Regions from separate parts of the Dactylosporangium sp. NPDC051485 genome, predicted to be linked through region 1. Evidence: riboswitches for the same ligand, from Rfam matches in the RefSeq annotation. Region 1 holds a riboswitch; each other region holds the start of a gene.
What was found. Region 1 has a riboswitch for cobalamin ahead of AB0M46_RS34045 (CbtB domain-containing protein). Riboswitches for the same ligand answer to the same signal wherever they lie in the genome.
Positions count from the first base shown of each region.

Region 1 (2,257 bases):
ATGTTCGTCACCGGCAACGTGCTGCTGCCGTTCTTCTCCTTCCTGTCGTACCTCATCGCCGTGCCCACCGGCATCAAGTTCTTCAACTGGATCGGCAGCATGTGGCACGGCCAGCTGACGTTCCCGACCCCGATGCTGTGGTCCATCGGTTTCCTGGTGACGTTCCTCTTCGGCGGCCTCTCCGGCGTGCTGATCGCCTCACCGCCGATGGACTTCCACCTGTCCGACACGTACTTCATCGTCGCCCACATGCACTACGTGCTCTTCGGCACCATCGTGTTCGCCGCGTTCGGCGGCCTGTACTTCTGGTTCCCCAAGATCACCGGCCGGATGCTCCACGAGGGCCTCGGCAAGCTGCACTTCTGGCTCACCTTCGTGGGCTTCCACACCACGTTCCTGGTGCAGCACTGGCTCGGCGCGCGCGGCATGCCCCGCCGCTACGCCGACTACCTGGCCAGCGACGGCTTCACGGTGTACAACACCATCTCGAGCATCGGCGCGTTCATCCTCGGCCTGTCGATGCTGCCCCTGCTGTACAACCTCTGGTCCTCCTACCGGTTCGGCCGGCGCGTCGAGGGCAACGACCCGTGGGGCTACACCAACTCGCTGGAGTGGGCCACCAGCTGCCCGCCGCCCCGGCACAACTTCACCCGCCTGCCCCGGATCCGCTCCGCCCGCCCGGCCTTCGACGACAGGTACGGCGAAGGCCTGTGACGGGCCGATGTGCCGGGGGCGTCGTTCTCAAGATCGTGAAACGCGGCACTCGGCACGTCCTGCGATTGACGGTTCGCGCTGCGTACCCGTAGCGTCGGGCCCAACTGACGACGTCCGGAAGCCGGTGAGAGTCCGGCACGGTCGCGCCGCTGTGAGGCCATCGCTGGCCGAGTCAGACCCGCCGCCGTCAGCTCGCCACTACGAGAGGGACGCTCGATCCCTGAAGGAGGCTCCCCGTGAGCGTGTCGTCTTCCCCGTCCGGCGCCGTCGCGACGCCGGTCGTCATCCCCCTGTCCCGGTCGCTGGTCTGGCTGGTGGGCACCGCCGCGCTCGCCGCGCTGGTCTACTACTTCGTCGGCATCGACCAGGGCGCGGTGTCGATCTTCGGCAACGACGCCCACGTGCACGAGTTCGTGCACGACGGCCGCCACTTCCTCGGCTTCCCCTGCCACTAGCGGGGGCTGACGATGGAGAAGCGGATCATCGCCCGCGGCCTGCTCGCCGGGGCGCTCGCGGGTCTGGCCGCGTTCGTGTTCGCACGGATCTTCGCCGAGCCGCGCATCCAGGACGCGATCGACTACGAGTCGGGCCGTCACGAGGCCCAGGAGGCCCTGGACAAGGCGGCCGGCGTGGCCGTCGCGCACGAGCACGACCACGAGCTGTTCAGCCGGACGATCCAGGGCAACGTCGGCATCGGCGTCGGCATGATCGCCTTCGGCCTGGCGATGGGCGCCCTGTTCGCGGTCGCCTACGCCGTCTGCCTCGGCCGGGTCGGCAACCTCCGGCCGCGCAGCCTGGCCGTGCTGCTGGCCGGGGCCGGGTTCATGACGCTGTACCTGGTGCCGTTCTTCAAGTACCCGGCCAACCCGCCCGCGATCGGCCACGAAGAGACGATCGGGCAGCGCAGCGCGTTCTACCTCATCATGGTGCTCGCCTCGGTGCTGTTCATGATCCTCGCGGTCGTCCTCGGCCAGCGCCTGAAGCCCCGCTTCGGCACCTGGAACGCGACCCTGCTCGCCGCGGCCGCGTTCGTCGTGGTCATCGGCGTGCTCATGGCCCTGCTGCCGGCCTTCGGCGAGCTGTCGTCGAACGTCGCCGAGTACGGCCACCACGCCACCGAGACGCCGCTGCCCCTGCGCGACCCGCAACGCAACATCGTCTTCCCGGGCTTCGACGCCGACCTGTTGTTCGAGTTCCGGCTGTACACCGTCGGCGCCCAACTGCTGCTGTGGACCGTCATCGGCCTGGTCTTCGCCCCGATGGCCGAGCGGCTGCTGGGCGCCCGGCCGGTGCGCACCGAGCCGGCGAAGGCCCCCGCGGCCGCCTGAGCGACGGGGCCGGGCGCCGTCCACGCTCCCTGCGTGACGGCGCCCGGCCCTGCGTGGTGCTCAGCGGGTCCGGTTGTCAGTGGACGGCCTGGGCCAGCATCAGGCCGATGGCGGCGGCGCCCAGGCCGGCGACCAGCGAGGCGACGATGTTCATGACGGCGTAGAAGCGGTGCCCGCCCTCGGCCAGGCGCAGCGTCTCGTAGCTGAACGTCGAG
Region 1 is NZ_JBFAZW010000074.1:18,815-21,071, forward strand. It holds gene ctaD (cytochrome c oxidase subunit I) at 1-714, shown strand, start outside; cobalamin riboswitch at 767-915, shown strand; gene AB0M46_RS34045 (CbtB domain-containing protein) at 951-1,169, shown strand; gene AB0M46_RS34050 (CbtA family protein) at 1,182-2,042, shown strand; gene crcB (fluoride efflux transporter CrcB) at 2,119-2,257, opposite strand, start outside.

Region 2 (2,257 bases), on a different contig from region 1:
CACCTCTTCCAAACGGTCTTTGTCGGCACCCGGCGGGTCCAGCGGATCCCGGCGGCGGCGGTGCGGCAGGGCGAGCCGCGCCGCGTCGCGCACGTCGTCCTTCGTGACCACGGTCCGGCCGTGCCACGCGGCCAGGGCCACCGCGGTCCGCGCGACGACGATGTCGGCCCGGAGGCCGTCCACGCGGTACGCCAGGCAGATCCGCGCGATCCGGTCCAGCTCCCGATCGGGCAGGGACACCGCGCCGAGGCGGGCCCGGGCGACGGCGATGCGGGCGGCGAGCTCGGCGTCGGCCTCGACGTAGCGGGTAGCGAACGCGGCGGGGTCGGCCTCGTAGGCCAGGCGGCGGCGGACCACCTCGGCCCGCGGCGGCGCCTCCTGCGGGGCGGCCACCCCGACGACCAGCCCGAAGCGGTCGACCAGCTGCGGGCGGGGCTCGCCCTCCTCCGGGTTCATGGTGCCGACGAGCAGGAACCGGGCGGCGTGCTTGACCGACACGCCGTCGCGCTCCACGTGCGCGCGGCCCATGGCGGCGGCGTCGAGGAGCAGGTCGACGAGGTGATCGGGCAGCAGGTTGACCTCGTCGACGTAGAGCACGCCCCGGTGGGCGGCGGCCAGCAGGCCCGGCTCGTAGGCCTTCACCCCGTCGCCGAGCGCCCGCTGCAGGTCCAGGGTGCCCACGACCCGGTCCTCGGTGGCGCCGACCGGCAGCTCGACGAGGGCGGAGCGGCGCCGCGCGGAGCCGGCCCCCGGCAGGTGGGGGCCGTCGGGGCACTCGGCGTCGGGGGCGGCCGGGTCGCAGGCGAAGCGGCAGCCGGTGACCACCTCGACCTCGGGCAGCAGCGCGGCCAGCGCCCGCACGACGGTGGACTTGGCGGTGCCCTTCTCGCCACGCACGAGCACTCCGCCGATGGCCGGCGACACGGCGGTGAGCAGCAGCGCCAGGCGCAGGTCGGCCAGGCCGACGACGGCCGAGAACGGATACGGCGGGGTCACGGGCACACTTCCCTTCGGCGGGTCCGCGCCCGCGAGGTGGCTGGGCCGCAGGGTTGCCTGCAGCGACAGCGGCCGGAGTCTCCTGGCTCCCGGATCGCCGCCGGCCCCCGGCCTTGCGGCCGTGATCCGGCCGTGGCCCGTGCGCTGGGGGACGACTCCCCGGTCACAGTGGCGGGACCGTCCCGGAATCGCACCGGGTTCCTCCGCGTACCGCTTCCGGTCATCGTGTCCCACCGGCCCCGGTACCGTCAACGCAACGAGATGTGACCCTCACGATCCGCCCGCCGCTGCCGATGGGGAGGGCATGCGGCGCTGGCCGGACCTGGCCGCCCAGACGGTGGCCCGTCTCCTGCTCGTGGCGATCGCGCTGATCGCCGCCACTCCCCTGCGCCTGCCGCCGCTCGCCCCGGAGACCGCGGTCGCGCCGCCGGGCACCCGGGCGATGTGGCTGTGGGAGCGCGACGACCCGCGGCCGGTGGTGGACTGGGCCACGGCCAACGGGGTGCGGGCGCTGTTCGCCTACTACGACCCCCGGGCCGGCGCGGCCGACCTGGCCCGGCTGCGCGAGCTGCGGCAGTTGTGCGACGCGGCCGGGATCGCGCTCGACGCGCTCGGCGGCGAGCCGGCCTGGACCACCGAGCACCCGGCCGCGCTGGCCTGGGCCCAGGGCGCGGCGGCCACGGGCCTGTTCCACGGCCTGCACATGGACGTGGAGCCCTACCTGCTGCCGTCCTGGAAGACCGACCAGGCCGCACTGGTACCGCAGTTCCTCACGCTGCTGGACCAGGTCTCCTCGGCCACGGACCTGCCGCTGGAGCTGGACGTGCCGTTCTGGCTACCCACGGTCGCGGTGCCGGACGGCGGGGGCAACCTCGCCGACGCGGTGCTGGCCCGCACCGACGGCGTCACGGTGATGAGCTACCGCAACACCGCCACCGGGGCCAACTCCATGGTCGGGGTGGCCGACGACCTGCTGCGCCGGGCCGGGAAGGTGGCCAAGCCGGTCCGCCTGGGCGCGGAGACGCAGCCGCTGGGCGACTGCGCGTACTGCAGCTTCCACGGCTCCACCGCCACCCAGCTGCACCAGACGCTCGCGGCGGTGGACTCGGCGGCGCAGCGGTACCCGGCGTTCGCGGGCATCGCGGTGCACCAGTACGACACCTGGATAACGCTCACCGGCTGACTCAACCCGTCGCGCGGGGCGCCGATCTGCCCTGGCGACACAAGAGATCCGGGAAGGACCCCTCCGATGCGCCGTTCT
Region 2 is NZ_JBFAZW010000094.1:17,365-19,621, reverse strand. It holds gene AB0M46_RS38570 (VWA domain-containing protein) at 1-996, opposite strand, end outside; cobalamin riboswitch at 1,072-1,200, opposite strand; gene AB0M46_RS38565 (hypothetical protein) at 1,301-2,179, shown strand; gene AB0M46_RS38560 (hypothetical protein) at 2,246-2,257, shown strand, end outside.
Region 2: linked by a shared signal. The riboswitch ahead of AB0M46_RS38570 (VWA domain-containing protein) and the one ahead of AB0M46_RS34045 (CbtB domain-containing protein) in region 1 are both predicted to bind cobalamin.

Region 3 (2,257 bases), on a different contig from region 1:
GACGCAGGCCGCGCCCTTGCGCCGGCCGCCCTGGTTCACCGCGGCGACGCCGGCGTCCAGCGTCTTGAGGAAGGGCACGATGCCGTTGGATTTTCCGTTGGTACCGCGGATCAGCGCGCCCCGCCCGCGCACGCGCGTCCACGAGATGCCGATGCCGCCGGAGAACTTCGACAGCTTCGCGACCTGGTGGTAACGCTCGTAGATGGAGTCGAGCTCGTCGCGCGGGGAGTCCACGAGGAAGCAGGAGGACATCTGGGTGTGCCGGGTGCCGGAGTTGAACAGCGTCGGCGAGCTCGGCAGGTACGCCAGGCAGGACATGAGCCGGTAGAAGCCGATGGCCTCGGCCGGCGTCTGCGACAGCCCGCAGGCCACGCGCAGCAGCCAGTACTGCGGCGTCTCCACGACCAGGCGGGCTTCGGGGTGGCGCAACAGGTAACGGTCGGCGACGGTGCGCAGCCCGAAGTACTCGAACCGCAGATCCCCGTCGAGGTTCACGGCGTCGTCGAGCTTCCGCGCGTTCGCGGCGACAAAGGCGGCCGTCTCGTCGCCGATCAGCCCGAGTTGGTGGCCGTAGCGGATCGACTGGCTGAAGCTCGCGACGCCCTGCCCGCGGACCTCCTTGTCGACGTACGCCGCGAGCAGCCGCGCGGCGAGACGGGAGTACTGCGGCTCCTCACCGATCAGCTCCGCGGCGGTCTGGATGGACAGCTTGTCCAGCTCGGCGGTCGTCGCCCCGTCGTACAGCCCGCTGATCGTCTTCGTCGCCACCCGCAGCGGGTCGACCTCGTCCAGGTCGCCGACCCACCGCTCGACCGCCTTGACGATCTTGTTGACGTCGACCGGCTCCAGGTCGCCGTTGCGCTTGCGGACCCGCATCGCGTGCCGTCGCTGCTCCGGCGCCCCCTGGCCGGGCACGGCCTTGTCCTGCGTGACTGTCATGTGTCCCCCTCGTCGCCCGTCGACCAACGTTGGGCGCGCGAGCAGGGACGCCACCGGGCGACGGCAGGCGCCGTCGACTGGCGTTGGCGTCAGCCGTCCCGCGCGGCCTCCGACCACCACGGGCCCGGACGGCCCGCGGTGCGCTGGCAGGTCTTCGGACTCGCGGGCATGACCGAGGTCGCCTACCGGCCGTCGCTTCCCAGACCTGTGCGGTCCAGTGCTTCGTTGACGGCTTTCGTTCCCACTCACCGCTGCGGGGCAGTCCCGGACTTCCACCGGGTTCCCTCTTGCGACGCCCGTCCTGGCAGGACGCGCGAACCAGCTGCGGGCAACACCATATATGGGAGGAATCGAGAAAGCGAAACACCAGATGGTGTGTCGGCGTGTCGCGTACATCGCATCACCGTGCGTCGCTGTCACGCCTCACGCTGTGTCAGGTCGCGGGGCCAACCACCGCGGCCCGGCAAACCCATCAGGTCGAACGCAGGCCAAATGTCCCGTCCGCCGGGAGGTGGCACCACCCGGCGTGATCTCCCGCACCGCCCGGCGTGATCTCCCGCACCACCGGCTGCATAGCGCCGCCGGTCTGTCCGCTCGGCCGATGCCGCGGCCGCGCTTGGTTTACGAAGATCAATGCTTCAAGCCGCAGCGTCGTGAGGGGTATCCATGGGTGGCTGGCCGCAACTGCGCGAGAGCCGGACCGTCACGTCGGGCCAGGCGCCCGGCACGGTGATCCGGTGCGGCCTGCGGGACACGCTGCTGTCGAACGTCCCGGCCTCGATCGTGCTGTTCTTCGCCCGGCCGCTGCCGGCCGACGACCTGGCGAAGGGGCTGGCGCGGGCGCTGGCCGCGGTTCCCGTCTTCGGCGGGCGGATGCGCACCACCGGCGACCTGCTGGAGATCGTCTGCAGCGACGAGGGCGTACCGATGGAGTTCTACACCATCGACGACACGCTCGCCGAGGCCGTCAGCCGCGTCGCGATGCCCAACTCGGGGCTGGCCAACCACTGCGAGGCGACGAAGGCGCGCGACGGCGGGCTGCCGCTGCTGACCGTGCGGGTCACCGAGTTCTCCGACGGCGGCACCGCCGTGTGCACCTCGTTCCACCACTCGGTCGGCGACATGCAGACCTACGTGCTGCTCATGCAGGCGTGGTCGGCGGCGATCGACGGCGGGGAGATGCCGGAGGTCGTCGTCGTGGAGGACCGCGACGGGTACCTCAACGAGATCCTGCCGCCGAGCGACGGCGGGATGCCGAGCGTCCGGCTGCCGGAGCCCGCCGAGGCCGAGGCGCTGGCCGCCGAGCTGGCGGCGGCTG
Region 3 is NZ_JBFAZW010000054.1:68,155-70,411, forward strand. It holds gene AB0M46_RS28210 (ribonucleoside-diphosphate reductase subunit alpha) at 1-939, opposite strand, end outside; cobalamin riboswitch at 1,067-1,277, opposite strand; gene AB0M46_RS28215 (acyltransferase) at 1,606-2,257, shown strand, end outside.
Region 3: linked by a shared signal. The riboswitch ahead of AB0M46_RS28210 (ribonucleoside-diphosphate reductase subunit alpha) and the one ahead of AB0M46_RS34045 (CbtB domain-containing protein) in region 1 are both predicted to bind cobalamin.